Regions from separate parts of the Rhizobium sp. 'Codium 1' genome, predicted to be linked through region 2. Evidence: riboswitches for the same ligand, from Rfam matches in the RefSeq annotation. Region 2 holds a riboswitch; each other region holds the start of a gene.

Region 1 (4,255 bases), 880 kb from region 2:
GTGGCTGTTTGTGGATGTTGAACTTTGACCAACTGTCAGGCCTGCCAACCGTTCCGCAGGAACATTTGCCGGTGCCTTCTGTTTGCCTTGGGAACGGTGACGGAGAGCTGATGATGAAAAGCGGGACGGAGAGCGCGACGAAGAGGCCGCATGTGGTCATCGTCGGCGCAGGCTTCGGTGGTCTGGCCTGTGCCCAGGCGCTGGGCAATACGGAAATCGACGTCACGGTGATCGATCGCCGCAACCACAACCTCTTCCAGCCGCTGCTCTACCAGGTCGCGACAGCGGCCTTGTCGCCGGCAGATATCTCAGAACCCATTCGCCGCACGCTGGGCCGGTATGAGAACATCCATGTGGTGATGGCCGAGGTCGTGTCGGTCGATGCACCCGCACGGACGGTTATCCTGAAAGACGGTGGCTCGACCCCCTTTGATCGCCTCGTGCTCGCGACAGGCTCCACCTACAACTATTTCGGACATCAGGACTGGCAGCAGCATGCGCCGGGTCTGAAATCCGTTCACGAAGCCCGAGACATCCGCCACAGGCTCCTTCTCGCTTTTGAGAAGGCGGAGCGAAGCACGGACGAGGCCGAAAAGCGCAGTCTTTTGACCAGCGTGGTCATCGGCGGTGGACCGACAGGCGTCGAAATGGCGGGCGCAATCTCTGAACTGGGTCGTTTCATGATAGCGCAGGATTTCCGCAGGCTGCATCCCGATCAATTGACGGTGCTGCTCATCGAGGCGGGACCGAGGATTCTGTCAACCTTCCCGGAAACTCTCTCGCGATATGCATCCGATTACCTTGCAGGAATCGGCGTCGATATACGCCTCGATACGCCTGTCGAAGATATCACGGCAGAGGGGGTTCAGGCTGGCGGCACGTTCCTGCCTGCAAGCTGCATTGTCTGGGGAGCCGGCGTGAAGGCGTCTCCCGCGGCCGAATGGCTGGGCATTGAGCCGGGAGCTGGCGGCCGACTGCCGGTGGGGCCGGATCTGTCGGTCACGGGCACGGCCGGCATATACGCATTGGGCGATACGGCTCTTGCGTTGGGAAAGGACCGCAATCCGCTGCCGGCCCTTGCGCAGGTGGCCAAGCAACAGGGAATATTTCTCGGTCGCGCGCTGAAAGCCGACCTCCTGTCCGGAAAGCCAATCCCCACGTTTCACTTCCGCAATCGGGGCAACACCGCGGTCATCGGGCGGAATGCCGCCATTTTTGACTTCGGATCCTGGCAGATCAAGGGTCGGCTTGCCTGGCTGCTATGGGCCCTCGTCCACGTGTATTTGCTTGTCAATTTCGAGAAGCGGCTGCTCGTCAGCATCCAGTGGATCTGGCGGTATTCGACGCGCCAGAGAGGTGCGCGTGTGATTGACGAAACGGCGGTCTCCGCCACGGTACCCGCAACGGAAGCCAAGGACAGAGCGGCGAATTGATTGCGCGCCCGATTTTTGGGTGGACAAGGTCAGTGGCGCTTGCTAATCGTAATGATATTACATAACGAAAAGATCAAGGCTTGACCGCCGGGGTCTGCAGATCCTATGCAAGCAGATGACGGTTCCCTCAACGGATGACTCCGAGGGGATTAATAGGGAACACGGTGCGGAAGACCCAATAGGGACCAAGACCGTGGCTGCCCCCGCAACTGTAAGCGGATTGCTGTCCATTCTTGCGGCGTTCACACGCCGAGCCACTGCGGGTCACCGTGGGAAGGCAATTGGAAAGCGTTTGTCCGCGAGCCAGGAGACCTGCCGTCAAGTGATGAAACCGAAGCGGACGGGGTGTTCCGATGGATACGAACTGGCTTTTGCACAGCGCCCGTTGGCGCGCCGAACTCATGCCATTTTGCCTCCGGACAAATCCTGCGGAGGACTGGCATGCATTCTCTTCCCGATTTTAGGCCGGCACGGCAGCCTTTTCACCGTGCCTGTGACCCGACGGCAAGTCACCGCTCTCTGGCGGAGGCTCAGTCATGAGCTGCAGCACCAAGGGATGCTCCGTCCGGGTCGCTGATCTCGGCTGGGGGCCAAAGCCATCGCATTTCCTCGTCCGAGGCGTGTCATTTGCTCTCGATGCGGGTGATCGCATGGCCATTGTCGGGCCGAATGGCGCGGGCAAGACCACGCTGCTTCGCTGCCTCTATCGTGGCGTCTCGCCGCTCGAAGGCCGGGTCGAGGTCGACGGCCAGGACATCTGGTCGATGACCGCGCGCCAGCTCGCGCGCCGCGTTGCCGTGGTTCTTCAGGAAATGCCGGGGGACTTCCCCTTTACCGTCAGAGATGTGGTCATGATGGGCCGGGTTCCGTGGCGCGAGGGCTTCGCAGGCTGGAGCGACCAGGATCGGGCGGAAGCCGAGCATGCGCTTGACCATCTCGACCTCCTGCGTCTGGCAGGTCGGCAGTTCTCGACCCTGTCCGGAGGCGAGAAGCAGCGTGTCCTCGTGGCGCGTGCGCTGGCCCAGAAGCCCGAGATCCTCATTCTCGACGAACCGACCAACCATCTCGACATTCGCCACCAGCTTGAAATTCTCGACCTGCTCGGCGCCTTGAACCTCACCATCATCACCACCCTGCACGACATCAATCTGGCTGCCGAATTCGCAAGCCATGTGGCCTTGATGCAAGGCGGGCGGATGAGTGCCTTCGGCGCGCCGGAAGCCGTGCTGACCGAGCAGGCCCTGTCCGGGACATTTGGTGTATTCGCCGCCCGCCAGCCGGGCGATAGCCACCGGCCCCACCGCTTTTCCTTTTCCCTTGAATTGAATTGATTTCGAAAGGACCTGTCCATATGGCGACCCGCCTCCTCCTGTCCGCCACATTTTTCGCCTCGGTTTTCACCGCCACGTCGGCTTTCGCCTATCCGGTGACGGTCAAGAGCTGCGATCGGGAAGTCACCTTCGATGCCGCACCTGCCCGCGCGATTTCCAACGACGTCAACCTGACCGAGATGATGCTCGCCCTGAAACTGCAGGACCGCATGGTCGGCTACACTGGCATTTCCGGCTGGAAGACACTGGACGAGGGACTGCGCGAAGGGGTGAAGGAGCTGCCGGAGCTTTCGCCAAAATACCCGACGATGGAAGTGATGCTGAACGCCGACGCCGATTTCTACTTCGCCGGCTGGAATTACGGCATGAAGGTGGGCGGCGAAGTGACGCCCGAAACGCTGGAGCCCTTCGGCGTCAAGGTCTATGAACTCACCGAATCCTGCATCCACATCATGGCAAAAAACAAGCCGACCATGGATGACATGTTCGTGGACCTGCTCAACCTAGGCAAGATCTTCGGCGTAGAGGCGCGTGCGGAAGAATTGGTAGCGGGCTATCGCAAGCGCCTCGGTGAGATCACCACGCGGGTCGGCGCCGTCGAGAAACCCGTACGGGTTTTCGTCTATGATTCCGGCACGGAGAAGCCCTTTACCCCCGGCCGCTTCGGAATTCCGACTGCCATGATCGAGGCCGCCGGTGGCGTCAATATCATGGACGATGTCGAAAAGAGCTGGACCGAAGTGTCCTGGGAGCCGGTCATCGAACGCAACCCGGAGGTCATCGTCATCGTCAACTACGGCGATGTGACCGCAGAACAGAAGATCGCCTTCATGAAGGAAACCCCGGCTTTCAAGAATCTCGATGCGGTCAAGCAGGATCGTTTTGTCGTGCTGGAATATGTCGAGGCGACGCCCGGCCCGCGCAATGTGCAGGCGATCGACCGTCTCGCCGACGCCTTCCATCCGCGTAACATGTGATGCCTGCGAAGGGGTCGCCCTGCGTCCCCCTCGGGCAACACGTTTCAAGGCAGCATGATGCAAGGTCGATTGTTCATCTGGGCGGGGTTAGCGCTCTTCCTTCTCGCACTGTGCCTGACAGCAGGCGTATCACTGGGGTCAGCCTCCATACCGGCCGAGACAGTCTGGTCGATCCTGGTCAACAAGCTGATGCCCGGGACCTTCGAGCCGACCTGGTCGGCCGGGCGCGAAAGCATCGTCTGGGATGTGCGCTTTCCGCGTGTGATTCTTGCCGGTCTCGTCGGCGCCGGTCTCGCCACGGTGGGTGCCGTGCTGCAGGCCGTCACCCGCAATCCGCTCGCCGATCCGCATCTGCTCGGCGTCTCCTCCGGCGGTGCTCTGGGAGCCATCATTGCGCTGCTGCATACCGGATTGATCTTCGGCCTTGTCACAGTGCCGCTGTTTGCCTTTGCCGGTTCTCTCCTGGCGACGCTGGCCGTGGTCGCCGTGACCCGTTTCACCGGTGCCGGTGCCG
Region 2 (4,255 bases):
CAGCCCGGACTCGCAGGCCGCCCCGATGCGCACGCCAGCGGCACGGGCTGCCTGAAGAACCGTGTGGCCGGGCGCGCAGAGACCGTCCCTGCCCGACATGGCGAAGGTGACCTTCGTCGCCTGCTCTCCATCGGCGTGATCGGCGACAACAACCAGAGGCTCCGCCTTGACCGGCTGGAAAGCCTCCTCGTGATATTGCTCCATGTCGAAGCCGGCGCCTTCGAGCGCTTCGCGCACGGTCGCCATGAAGGGCGCCGGGCCGCAGCAAAAGACTGTCCGCTCAAGGAAATCAGGCGCGAGAAGTGCGATCTTCGCCTTGTCGATGCGACCCTTCAGACCCGACCAGAGCTGACCCCGGCCGAGCTGCTCGATGATGAAGCCGAGCTGGAAGTTCGGCATATCGCGCGCCTTGGCTTCCAGCTCCCAGCGGAAGATGATGTCGTCGGGCGAACGCGCGCAGTTCAGGAACGTGATGTCGCTGTCGGGGGCCCGGTCGCTCAGATCCCGCGTCATCGACATCATCGGCGTCACGCCGGAGCCGGCGGAAACGAAGAGGTATTTCTTGCCAGGATGCTTGGCGTAGGAGAAGTCGCCAAGCGGGCCGAATGCCTTCAGCGCCATGCCAGGCCGCAGATTGTCGAACATCCAGCGCGTGCCGATACTCTCCTTCTGCGCCTTGACCGTCACGGCAACCGTATAGGGCCGCGACGGGCTGGACGAGAGGGTATAGGTGCGCATGACCGGCTCGGGGCCGACCGGAATTTCGAGTGTGACGAACTGGCCGGGCAAATAGCGAAACCACAGGCCCGGCTTGCTGGGCCTGAAGGTGAAGGTCATCACGTCGGCGGCCTCAGGTGTGACGGCGACGCATTCGAGCAGATGCTCCCGGTCGGACCAGGGGCGCATCTCATCGACGTGGCGGTACTGGGTGATGGCGATGTTCATCTCATGCCACCACAGACAGACGGGCCTTGTCGCCCTGGAGCCGGTTGATCATGAAGGTCGTGTACCAATCGACGAATTGCATGACGCCACCCTCGTGCTCGACGGAATAGGGACCAGGTTCATAGGCGGGCGAGCGAATGCCAAAGGCATTTTCCTCGACGATCGACCGGTCCTGATCGTTCGTCATTTCCCAGACATGGGTGAGTTCCTTGAGGTCGTAGTCCACACCTTCGACCGCATCCTTGTGCACGAGCCATGTGGTGGTGACGGCAGTTTCTTCGGCAGACAGGGGCGTCACCCGGAAAGAGATCGCATGGTCGACGAGGATGTGGTTCCAGGTCGAGGGATAGTGGAACAGCAGCAGGGTGCCGATATGCGAGGTGGAAACGTCGTCAGACAGCGGCCGGCGGACAGCGCGCTTGCCGGACAGAGTGTAGCTCTCGGCATCCTGGATCAACGGCATGCGGGCCGTGCGGAACTGGCCCGACGGATCCATATTGAAGGCGCTCGGAAGCCCGGCAGCCTCGCAGCGCTGCCAGTGCTCGGCGATCACGGGATCGTCACCGGCGCCCTGCACGCCGGTCGCTGTCGGGGCTTCCGGATAGGTGCGGCAGAGTTCCGGATGATTGCCGGCGCAATGGTAGCATTCGCGGTTGTTTTCCCAGACGAGCTTCCAGTTGCCCTTTTCGATGATCGTGCTGCGATGGGCGACCTTGGCCTCGGAAAGCCGGTGCGGCTTCATGTAGGGCTCGATCGAGGCCCGGACCGGCGCGAAATCGGCAGGCTCATTGGCGAGGCAAATGAAGATATAGCCCCCGACACTTTCGCAATGTACCGGCTTCAGGCCAAATTCGCTCTTGTCGAAGGTTTCGCCCATCTGACGGGCAAAGACGAGCGAGCCGTCGAGGTCATAGGTCCAGTTGTGATAGGGACAGACGAGCTTGGCAGAGGCACCGCGATCGGAGGTGCAGACGCGGTGGCCGCGATGGCGGCAGGTGTTGTGGAAGGCGCGGATGACCTGATCCTTGCCACGAACCAGGACCACCGGATAATCGCCGATCTGGGCGGTGAAATAATTGCCGGCGCGGGGAATCTCGCAGTCGTGGCCAATGAACAGCCAGTCGCGATACCAGATCTGCTCCATGTCGAGCTTGAAGTAGTCCTGGTCGATGTAAAAGGGCTGCTCGAGCGAGAAGCCTTCGCGGCGATTCTTGAGCTGGCGCAGCATGTTGGCCTGCAGGTCCATGTCGTCCTCGTTTGCAAAACCCGGGGGAGAAGAGAGCACAGCCCGTCACCGCCTTGAAAAGACGCTGCATGGCTATCTCCGGTCGCCCTCCGCAACCTCAAATGTCCATCTGCCAAGGCTGGTTTCCGGGCTCAGGAGTGGTCCATTCGCGGACCGCGTCGGCGCCTTCCCAGGGTCGCCCCCAGTGGCCTTTTGCCATAACGCATTCTCCACCACCGTTGCGGGGGCAGCGCCGGATTTCGACCGGCTTCCCGATTTCCCACCCTCCCTAGCAGGGCAGCACCTCGAGCTTGACTTGCATCTAATCACACGGCGCAGACGCGCGCTGCACTGCGAAACGACACGGCCCAAATCGTTTGCGACATGGAGCGAAGTCGTTGTGGAAACGAAGATCCGGGGAATTTTCCATTGTTTTCCAAGGCCTGCAGCAACGGACTATATTTCGCCTCTGAAAGCATGGCGCAAACGGGCGACTGAGATCGATTTACAATATTTGCGCTGCGGCAAGCCTCGCGAAATCTCGACCCGATAGAATACCGTCAAATCATGATTAACCATGCTGCGTTAAGCTCAAACAATCAGTCCGGGTACAGTCAGAGCGTCAAGATGCAGAAACTCAGATACTACGCGGCTCCCAAAGCAGAAACAAAAGCGGCGCCGCCCACCAGGGCAGTCCATACCGAGTTCCTGAGGACCGGTCGGATCTCGCGCAGCCGCGAGGATTGGCTGCCGGACGAGCGGCGCTATCTTTCCTATGAGGAAGTCGCAGCACGCACCGGACGCCGGCTGGAACGGGCCGCCGAGACCACCCATGAGCGGATCAACGCCTTTCACCACTCGGTGAAGTTTCCCAAGATCATCTTTCATCGCACGCTGAACGACAGCCCGCATCTGGGCTATTGTCACGTGACGGCGGCGCGCACGAACTTTGCGCAATATGCCGATGTGAAATGGGCTTTCTATATCGCCAATTTCTTTGCAGAACTCGGCGGCGAAGACGTCTTCTTCGAGCAGATCAAGCAGAATTACGGACGGATGTATTTCGCTGTGGCGATCAAGCCGGAAGCAGAGAACAAGTCGATGACCATCGACCGCTCATTCCGCGACAATGGCCTGCTCTTCCAGACCATCGATCCAAAAGAGGCGCTGCGCAATGTGCTGATGCTCGGCGCAAGAAACGCCGAGCTTCGAAAGATCATCACGACGCTCTGAAAGACGAGGCCTGGACCTCAGGTTCCGAAACCGCCGACCGGCTTTTTCTTGTAGAGCAGCCAATCCTTCGAGACATAGTCGCTCGCACCGTAGATCGTCACCGTGTCGCCGCCGGCCGTCTTGGAGGTGGCCAGCGCCTTTTCAGCGAAATTGGTGAAGTCGAAGGCATTCGGGGCCTGCTCGGAATAGCAGATTCCAAAGGACATGCTGAGCTGGCCGACGCGGGCGCCACTCGAAGAACCGACGAAATTCGTGGCCTTCAGCTTGGCCCGGACGAGATCGACCACGCGGCTGATCTCCTCCTGATCCGACGTATAGAGCAGCAGGCCAAAGCGGCCGGCATCGAAGCGGCAGGCGAGATCGCCACCGCCAGACACGGCTTCGAGCACCTTGGCGACCTGCATCAGGAAGCGCTCGGCGACCGCCGGACCCATCTGTTCCTGGATACGCGCATAGTCGTCGATCTCGCCGATCGCGACGCCGCAGAGAACGGGCATTTCGGGGTTGGCATAGATCTTGGCGACGGCCTTGTTGAAGGCGCGGCGAGACGCGAGGCGGGTGACCGGATCGACAAATTTCGCGGCTTCCGCCTCTTCGGCTTCGCGCTGGAGGTCAGCGAGCGATGCGGTCTTGTCGACGACGGCGCGGACGACATTGCTGTTCTGGTGGGCGCGCTTCTCGGTCGCCGCCTTCAGCATCTTGATCGACTGGCCGAGCGGCGTGCCTTCAAGGTCGGCCTCGGTGAGGATGCTCTTCGACGCATGGCCGATGACGCGGCCGTAATCGGTCAGGGAGATCTTCTCCTCGTTGAGCAGGCTGATGAAGTTGCTCATCTCGGCGCGAACCTGGCCG
Region 3 (4,255 bases), on a different contig from region 2:
TCTCCGCTGCCTGACCTCCTCAATCGTCCAGATCAGGCCCGACGGTGGCAATGACTGCAGCGAACTGGCGCGGGCGATTTCCCGGATGGAATCCAACCGCGACATCCTTGCGGCGAGACTGGCGGATCTTCGCGAGAACCGCGTATCCGATGCGCGTGCGGCTCTGGTAACCGCACTCGAGGCGAATGGCTGCGGCTCCGACGAAACAGCCTACCCGGAAGAGGCAGGGCGCATTCCCTATCTGGACACCTTGCCGGAACCCTATCGCCCGGACCGGCAAGCGGAAGCAGCATATTCCAACGAGCCACCCCAGATCTCGTTGATGCCCACCGGCAATGTCCGCACGCTTTGCGTCCGAACCTGCGACGGCGGCTTTTTCCCCATTTCGTCCCAGACATCGCCGATGAATTTTGGCCGGGACGCGGCCCAGTGTCAGCAGATGTGCCCCGGTACGGAGACCGAGCTCTTCTTTCACGCGCCTGAACGCAGCGAGACGCTCGATATGGTCTCGGCCGTCACCGGCCGCCCATATAGGGACCTGCCCAATGCATTTGTCTACCGCAACCGCCAAACGGGCACGGACCCATCCTGCAGCTGCAACATGCAGCTTTATTACCAGCGCATGACGCCACGCCAGGCGGTTCCCGACTACCAGTCGTCCATCCTGGAGATCAGCCCGAATAAGGCACCAGCACCGGCGGCGATACCACCTGCACCAGAGCGCGACCTGGACGAGGCGAGCCTGAGCGTGCGTCGGGTCGGACCGGCTTTTCTGCCCCCGGACAAGGGCACCATAGACCTCAGGAACCCTGCGGCGCCCGGCCCACAGCCGCTACAGGAGTAAGCGGCGCGGAGGCCCGCTCGCCCCAATGGTCCTCGAAGACGAGGTCTTCGAGTGCGAGGCGCTGGCGCCATCCCTTCACCTCCAGTTCGGGCGCCGAATAGAGTTCATCGACATATCCAAGGCAGAGATAGCCGATGATCTGGATCCGGTCCGGAACGCCGAGGATGACCTTTAGCTCTGCCTCGTGGAAAATGCTGACCCATCCGAGGCCGACACCTTCCGCCCGCGCAGCAAGCCAGAGGTTCTGGATTGCGCAGACGGTCGAGAAAGCGTCCATCCGGGCATCATGGGTCCGCCCGAGAACCACAGGCCCGGCGCGTTCCGGATCGCAGGTGACGCAAATGTTGAGCGGTGCCTTGCGGATGCCTTCGAGCTTCAGGGCGCGATAGGCGCTGCGACGTTCCTCGGGAAACATTTGCTCTGCCTCGGCATTCGCGCGGGCGAACGCCTCCCACACCGCAACGCGCGTTTCCGGGCTCCTGATCAGCAGGAAATTCCAAGGCTGCATGAAGCCGACCGACGGCGCCGCATGGGCCGCCCCGAGCAGCCTTTGCACCACGTCATCCGGCAAGGGATCGGGCAGAAACTGGTCGCGAACGTCGCGCCGCGTATGGATGGCCCGGTAGACAGCGGCCTTGTCTTCCTCGACAAAACCCGCTGCCCGGACGAGAAATTCGTTCGGATCGTCGTGCATCGCAATCCCCACAATGCGCAACCGCCCGCCGTCCGCGCAGGCTCGGTCTATCTTGCCAGGCCGGTCTTCTGACTGGGCATCATCCAGGACGCACACCTTCCCGGATCGCTCCAGTGGTCGGGTTTCCCCTTGCGCATCATGTCCGCCTCACAGCGTTGGGCACGTGCCGGAATTGCGCCGGCTTCCCGATTCTCCTGCCTTCGGCAGGCACCTGACTGATGGCTTGTATCCCGAAGCGGCAAGCTTCGACAGGCCAAAAACGACAGGGTCAATCCTCGATGGGGAAGTAACGGACGAACGCGAAGGCCGTCCCGTCCGGCGACCAGTTCGGAACGTTGATCGAACCCTGCCCGCCGAAGAACTCGAACAGCGTCTCGACATTTCCGCCATCGGCATCCATCAGCCGAAGCCGGACCTGCTTGTCGCGGGGATGGCCGGATACATCGGCGTCATAGGAGAGGAACAGGACCTTGCTTCCGTCTGGCGAAGGATGCGGGAACCAGTCGCCATAGCCATCGGAAGTAAGCTGCTCCAGTTCCGTGCCATCGGTGCGCATCCGCCAGATCTGCATGGTGCCGGTGCGGCTGGAATTGAAATAGATCCACTGGCCGTCGGGCGAATAATCGGGACCGTCATTGTGTCCCTCGCCAAATGTCAGCCGCTGCTCAGACCCGCCCTTGGTCGGGATCGTGTAGATGTCGAAGGCCCCGTTCCGTTCGCCGCAATAGGCAAGTACATTCCCGTCCGGTGACCAGCCGTGCCAATAGGACGGCATATTCGCCGTCACCTGACGTGGCTCGTCATCGCCATCGCCGAGCAGATAGATGCAGGACTTGCCATGGAGTGTATGGTCGGAAAAGACGATCGAAGCGCCGTCAGGTGAAATTCCGTGGTCGTTGTTGAGCCGGACGGCAAAACCGGTATCGATCAGTTCGGGTGCCGGATCATCTTCGTCGAGCGGCAGTGCATAGATGAGACCGTCGCCATTTATGACGAGGAAATCACCGTCGCGCGACCAGTTGGGCGCCTCGACGAGGTCTTCCGTCTCCCAGACAACCTCGCATTCGCGTGTCGCCATGTCGTAGATTTCGACCGAACTGCGCATCCTGGACTCCCTGTTCGCCGTAAAGCCAGCTTCAGTGGCTACGACAAATAAACTCGCTTACCCGCGCAGCGCACGTGGGCAATGTTGATAAAGGGCCGCAAAAGCCAACAATTTAACGCTCACGCGCGATCCCGGAAGCGGTTCGTGATCGGATAGCGACGATCGCGTCCGAAATTCTTCTTGGTGATTTTGACGCCCGGCGCCGACTGGCGGCGCTTGTATTCGGCGAGATAGAGCAGGTGTTCGACCCGGTGCACCGTCCCAAGGTCGTGGCCGCGCGCGACGATCTCCTCAACGCCCATTTCCTTCTCGACAAGGCATTCGAGGATGTCGTCAAGGACGGGATAGGGCGGAAGCGAGTCCTGGTCGGTCTGGTTCGGACGCAGCTCCGCAGAGGGCGCCTTGGAGAGGATGTTCTGCGGGATCACCTCGCCAGACGGCCCCAGAGCGCCCGGCGGCACGTTCTGGTTCCTCCAGGCCGAGAGTGCATAGACTTGCATCTTGTAGAGGTCCTTGATCGGATTGAAGCCGCCATTCATGTCGCCATAGAGCGTGGCATAGCCGACAGACATTTCCGACTTGTTGCCCGTTGTCACGACCATCGAGCCGAACTTGTTGGAGACCGCCATGAGGATCGTGCCGCGTGTACGGCTCTGCAGGTTTTCCTCGGTGATACCGCTCTCGGTGCCCTCGAACATCTCGGAGAGCGACGACAGGAAGCCTTCCACCGGCTCCTGGATGGGCACGATGTCGTAGTGGCAACCCAGCGCCTTGGCGCAGGCCTCGGCATCGGCAAAGCTCTCCTGCGAGGTATAGCGATAGGGCAGCATGATCGTGCGCACCCGCTCCTCGCCGAGCGCATCCACGGCAATGGCCGCACAGATGGCCGAATCGATGCCGCCAGACAGTCCGAGCACCACGCTCTTGAACCCGTTCTTGTTGACGTAGTCTCGGAAACCCAGCACGCAGGCTCGGTAGTCTGCCTCTTCCTTCTCGGGTATGCGCGACATCGGACCCTGGTCGCAGCGCCAGCCGTCATCTGAGCGTTTCCACGTGGTGACGGAGAGCGTCTCCTCGAATTGGCTCATCTGAAAGGCGAGCGACTTGTCGCCGTTGAAGGCGAAGCTCGCGCCGTCGAAAACAAGTTCGTCCTGGCCGCCGAGCTGATTGGCGAAGATGAGCGGCAGCCCGGTTTCGATGACCTGACGCAGCGCCACCTGATGGCGCACGTCGACCTTGCCGCGGTAATAGGGCGAACCATTCGGCACGAGCAGGATTTCGGCACCCGTTTCGGCCAGTGTCTCGCAGACCCCGAGATCGTTCCAGATCTCTTCGCAGATCGGCACGCCGATGCGCACGCCGCGAAAATTGACAGGACCGGGCATTTCGCCTTCCACGAAGACGCGCTTCTCGTCGAACTCTCCGTAATTCGGCAGGTCGATCTTGTCGCGGAAGGAGAGGATGCGGCCACCATCGAGAATGGCGACGGAATTGTGCCGTCCCGCCTCGCCCTGGCGCGGAAACCCGACGATCACCCCCGGGCCGCCATCAGCCGTGTCGTTGGCGAGCGCTTCCACGGCCTGCAGACAGGCGGCGAGAAAGGCGGGCTTCA
Region 4 (4,255 bases), on a different contig from region 2:
CATTGTGATCGGGGATGCGATCTACGACATGCAGATGGCGAAGGCCGCCGGCGCGACCGCGATCGGTGTTGCCTGGGGGTATGCCACGCCGGACGAGCTCTGGAAGGCCGGCGCCGATGCCGTGGTCGAACGACCCGCCGACCTTCTGGCCTATATCCACTAGGAGCCTAAGATGCGCGACGAACTCAATCAGGACATTTTCGGGACCTTTGTTCCGGAGCACAGTCACGAGGATCCCGTGCGCCGGGCGCAGATCCAGATGAAGCGCCCGCTTCCGAAGCGCTTCTACGAGAGCGTCGGTATTGATGAGCGCGACGGAGGCTTCTCGATCACGCTCGATGGCAAACCGGTCAAGACGCCGGCCAAGAACCTGCTGCAGCTGCCGACCCGCGAGGCGGCCGAACTCGTGGCAGCGGAATGGGCAGGGCAGGGCGAACACATCGACCCCGCGACCATGCCGGTCACCAAGCTCGCCAACACGGCGATCGATGCCGTCTCCAATAGCCTCGCGGAAGTTTTCGACGAAATCGTCCGCTTCGCCGGGACGGACATGCTGTGTTACCGCGCAGATGGCCCGAAAGAATTGATCGACCGCCAGGCGGCCCGCTGGGATCCGGTTCTCTCCTGGGCGACGACGGCTCATGGCACCCGCTTCTTCCTGGTGGAAGGCGTCATGCATCAGGAACAGCCGGCAGAAGCGATTGCCGCCTATACAAGGGCACTCGAGCGTTATCGAGACGCTTTCCTGATCTCATGTCTCAACGTGGTCACGACGTTGACCGGCTCGGCGGTTCTGGCGCTTGCCTATGCCGACGGCGCCTGTGACCTGGATGAAGTCTGGTCGCTCGCGCATATCGACGAGGACTGGGCAGTCGAGCACTGGGGCACCGATGCCGAAGCGGAGGCGCGTCGCGACGCCCGATACGCCGAATATGCGTCGGCAGCCGCCCTCTTCCAGGCGCTTCAGCCGCAAAGTTAACCCTCCACTAACCATAAATGACGAATTGTCGGATTGGTCCAGAATCACCAGTCCGGGGTTGTCATGATCGCTCGCAGTCTCCGTTTCGCCGCAGCCATCGGGCTCCTTTTGGTGCTGGCATCGTGTACACTGCTGCATGGACGCAGCATCGACCGGCCACTGGTCTATTACGTTCGCAATGTCACCGTCATGGCCGATGCACGGATCCCGCTCGACCTGATCGGCGGCATTGACCGCCGTGTGTCGGCAGCAATCGCAGCAACCCGGGCGCCTCAGGGTGCGGAACGTGTCGTGCTGCTGGTCAAGATCGACCGACTCGGCTTCGGCGAGGGTGCACGACGCCACCTGGCTCAAGCGAAGTTCACGGTGACGGCGACATCCGTCGAAACGGGTGAGCCGGTGGCGCAAGGGTCCTTCACCGTCAATAGCCCGACCGACGACCCGCGCTGGGTCCGTCAGGCGCTGGCCGAGGAAATCGCAGCCCGAATCCGTTTCGCCTTTTCGCTGACAACGCCCCGTATTCGCAGGGCCGCACCACCCGCCCGAACCATTTCGACGCGCCTCAAGACCGATCCGGCATCGTTGGTCGTGCCAAATACGTCTCCGGTTCCGCCGCGGGCCGCAGCCGCGCCGAAGGCTGCGCCGCAGAAGCCTGTCATTGCCGCAGCGCCGGTTGCTGCGACGCCACCTCCGCCAAAGGAAATGGCAGTCCCTCCGGTGGCTGCCACCGCCCAGCCGACGTCTCCGAGAGCCCCGGCGCAACCCGCTCGGCGCGCGGCCGATATCGGCTCTGGAACGCCGGTGGAGCAGGGTGCAAGCGGTACGATCCGGCTTCGCGCCGAATGCGATCCGGCCGTGACGTCCAACTGCACGGCAGCGCCGTGATCATCCCCGCGGCGCAAAGGCGCATCGCCGCGCCGCAGCCGTGATTGACTCGACACCGACCTCGGCCTAATCCTCGTCATGGATGGTTTCCGGACGGCAGAGATGCGGTCCGGAGAGCAAAAGGGAATGCGAAGGCGTGGACCCAGACCGGGCATGCCGAACGCAGCCGACCCCGCGACTGTATTGCAGCGAGGGTTCTCCATCCGCTCTGCCGTTTCAGGTGGTGACGGGTCGCAGGTGCGACCGGCTTCTCGAAAACGGCAGGACGGAAAAGCCACTGGGGTGGCAGCACGATCAGCCGGGGCAGGACGCCTCTTTCTCTACGAATCGTCCGCTCTTTCGTGTTGCCGGAACACCCTGGGAAGGTGAGGAGAATCCGACGGCTTTCAAAAGCCACGACCTGCGAGCCAGGAGACCTGCCATCCACGGGCATGGTGCCCACACTGGGGAGGTTTCCCCGTTGCCAGCACGGAGGTTGTCGTGGCGACGTTTTGCATCAGCGGGTCCTTGAGGCCCCGCCGGTGCCGGGCCGTATTGTCGGTCCAGGCATCGATCCCTGTTTCGTGCATTCTGCATCCGTGTGGTGCTGCAGATCTGCATACGGTTGGAGGCGTCGGCACTCCATGACCGAATTCCATCCACGATCCATTCTGGTTCTCGGCGGCGCCCGTTCGGGAAAGTCGCGTTTTGCAGAAGGATTGGCCCGCGACACCGGCCTCGAGAAGATCTATCTTGCGACGGGCCGCGCCTGGGACGACGAGATGCGCGCCCGCATTGCTGCCCACAAAGCCGACCGCGCGGATGACGGCTGGACCACCCATGAGGCACCGCTGGACCTAATCGGCGCGCTGAAGACGCTTGATCAGCCGGGCCGGGTCATTCTCGTCGATTGCCTGACACTCTGGGTCACCAATCTGATGATGGAAGAAGGCCGTGACGTCGACGCAGACGGCGGGGCACTCGCCGCCAGTCTCAGCGAACTCCAGGCCACCGTCATCTTCGTCTCTAATGAAGTCGGGCTCGGGATTGTCCCTGAGAACAGGATGGCTCGCGCCTTCCGCGACCATGCCGGTCGCCTCCACCAATCGATCGCCGCAAACGCGGCTGAAGTCTATTTCGTTGCGGCCGGATTGCCGCTGAAAATGAAGGGTTGAACCATGTTGCAGCAAAAGATCCCCGCCACCGTCATCACCGGCTTCCTCGGCGCGGGCAAGACCACCATCATTCGCAACATGCTGATGAATGCCGGCGGCAAGAAGATCGCACTGATCATCAACGAATTTGGCGACCTCGGGGTCGATGGCGACGTGCTGAAGGGCTGCGGCGCAGACAACTGCACCGAAGACGACATCATCGAGCTCACCAATGGCTGTATCTGCTGCACCGTTGCCGATGATTTCGTGCCGACCATGCTGAAGCTGCTCGACCGAGACGTGAAGCCTGATCACATCGTCATCGAGACGTCTGGGCTCGCCTTGCCGCAGCCGCTGGTCGCCGCCTTCAACTGGCCGGATATCCGTACCCGCGTGACGGTCGATGGTGTCGTGACCGTTGTGGACAGCGCCGCAGTCGCCGCAGGCCGTTTTGCCGATGACCATGACGCCGTCGCCGCCCAGCGCGCCGAGGACGATAGCCTCGACCACGAGAGCCCGATCGAGGAACTCTTCGAGGACCAACTGACCTGCGCCGACCTCATCGTCCTCAACAAGGCGGATCTGCTGGATGCTGCCGGTATTGCCGCCGTGCGCGCCGAGGTGAGCGGTCGCACCAGCCGCAAGCCATCGATGATCGAGGCGAAGAACGGCGAGGTGTCCTCGCTCGTGCTGCTCGGGATCGGCGCCAGCACCGAAGACGACATCGCAAACCGCAAGTCGCACCACGAACTGGAGCACGAAGCATTGCATGCCTCGGGCGAGGACCACGACCATCATCACGACCACGACGAATTCGAAAGCTTCGTCCTGAAGCTCGGCGCGATCAAGGACCCGGCAGACTTCATCGACAGCCTGAAGCCGGTCATTGAGAAACACGACATCCTGCGCCTCAAGGGTTTCATCGACGTGCCCGGCAAGCCGATGCGCCTTGTCGTCCAGGCGGTCGGCACCCGCATCGACACCTATTTCGACCGCCCCTGGGCATCGGGCGAAAAGCGCGAGACCCGCATTGTCGTCATCGGCCTGCACGATTGGGATTTCGGCGCAGTGGTCGCCGACGTCCAGGCGGCGGCTGGCTGAGCCATGCATCTGCTTCTCGCCCAGAAGGGATCGATCAGCGACGGCGACGAGGCGATCGATCTCGGCCAGACGCCGGGAGACATCCTGTTCCTGTCGGCGGCAGACACGGAGCTGGCTGCCATCGCAGCCGCTGTGGAGGCGCGGGGCGAGCATAGGC

What was found. Region 2 has a riboswitch for cobalamin ahead of LJE98_RS00660 (aromatic ring-hydroxylating oxygenase subunit alpha). Riboswitches for the same ligand answer to the same signal wherever they lie in the genome.
Region 1: another riboswitch for cobalamin. It lies ahead of LJE98_RS04925 (ABC transporter ATP-binding protein); the one in region 2 lies ahead of LJE98_RS00660 (aromatic ring-hydroxylating oxygenase subunit alpha).
Region 3: another riboswitch for cobalamin. It lies ahead of bluB (5,6-dimethylbenzimidazole synthase); the one in region 2 lies ahead of LJE98_RS00660 (aromatic ring-hydroxylating oxygenase subunit alpha).
Region 4: another riboswitch for cobalamin. It lies ahead of cobU (bifunctional adenosylcobinamide kinase/adenosylcobinamide-phosphate guanylyltransferase); the one in region 2 lies ahead of LJE98_RS00660 (aromatic ring-hydroxylating oxygenase subunit alpha).

Annotation. Positions count from the first base shown of each region.
Region 1 is NZ_JAJGPW010000001.1:1,014,220-1,018,474, reverse strand. It holds gene LJE98_RS04930 (NAD(P)/FAD-dependent oxidoreductase) at 111-1,433, shown strand; cobalamin riboswitch at 1,536-1,768, shown strand; gene LJE98_RS04925 (ABC transporter ATP-binding protein) at 1,970-2,764, shown strand; gene LJE98_RS04920 (ABC transporter substrate-binding protein) at 2,785-3,741, shown strand; gene LJE98_RS04915 (FecCD family ABC transporter permease) at 3,796-4,255, shown strand, end outside.
Region 2 is NZ_JAJGPW010000001.1:138,622-142,876, forward strand. It holds gene LJE98_RS00655 (hybrid-cluster NAD(P)-dependent oxidoreductase) at 1-945, opposite strand, end outside; gene LJE98_RS00660 (aromatic ring-hydroxylating oxygenase subunit alpha) at 947-2,191, opposite strand; cobalamin riboswitch at 2,290-2,493, opposite strand; gene LJE98_RS00665 (DUF6656 family protein) at 2,798-3,403, shown strand; gene LJE98_RS00670 (GGDEF domain-containing protein) at 3,421-4,255, opposite strand, start outside.
Region 3 is NZ_JAJGPW010000004.1:346,442-350,696, forward strand. It holds gene LJE98_RS13215 (DUF2865 domain-containing protein) at 1-844, shown strand, start outside; gene bluB (5,6-dimethylbenzimidazole synthase) at 801-1,538, opposite strand; cobalamin riboswitch at 1,579-1,768, opposite strand; gene LJE98_RS13225 (TolB family protein) at 1,807-2,643, opposite strand; gene LJE98_RS13230 (NAD+ synthase) at 2,763-4,255, opposite strand, start outside.
Region 4 is NZ_JAJGPW010000007.1:82,354-86,608, reverse strand. It holds gene LJE98_RS16635 (HAD-IA family hydrolase) at 1-163, shown strand, start outside; gene LJE98_RS16630 (ATP12 family chaperone protein) at 173-979, shown strand; gene LJE98_RS16625 (hypothetical protein) at 1,043-1,864, shown strand; cobalamin riboswitch at 1,931-2,303, shown strand; gene cobU (bifunctional adenosylcobinamide kinase/adenosylcobinamide-phosphate guanylyltransferase) at 2,488-3,018, shown strand; gene cobW (cobalamin biosynthesis protein CobW) at 3,022-4,098, shown strand; gene cobN (cobaltochelatase subunit CobN) at 4,102-4,255, shown strand, end outside.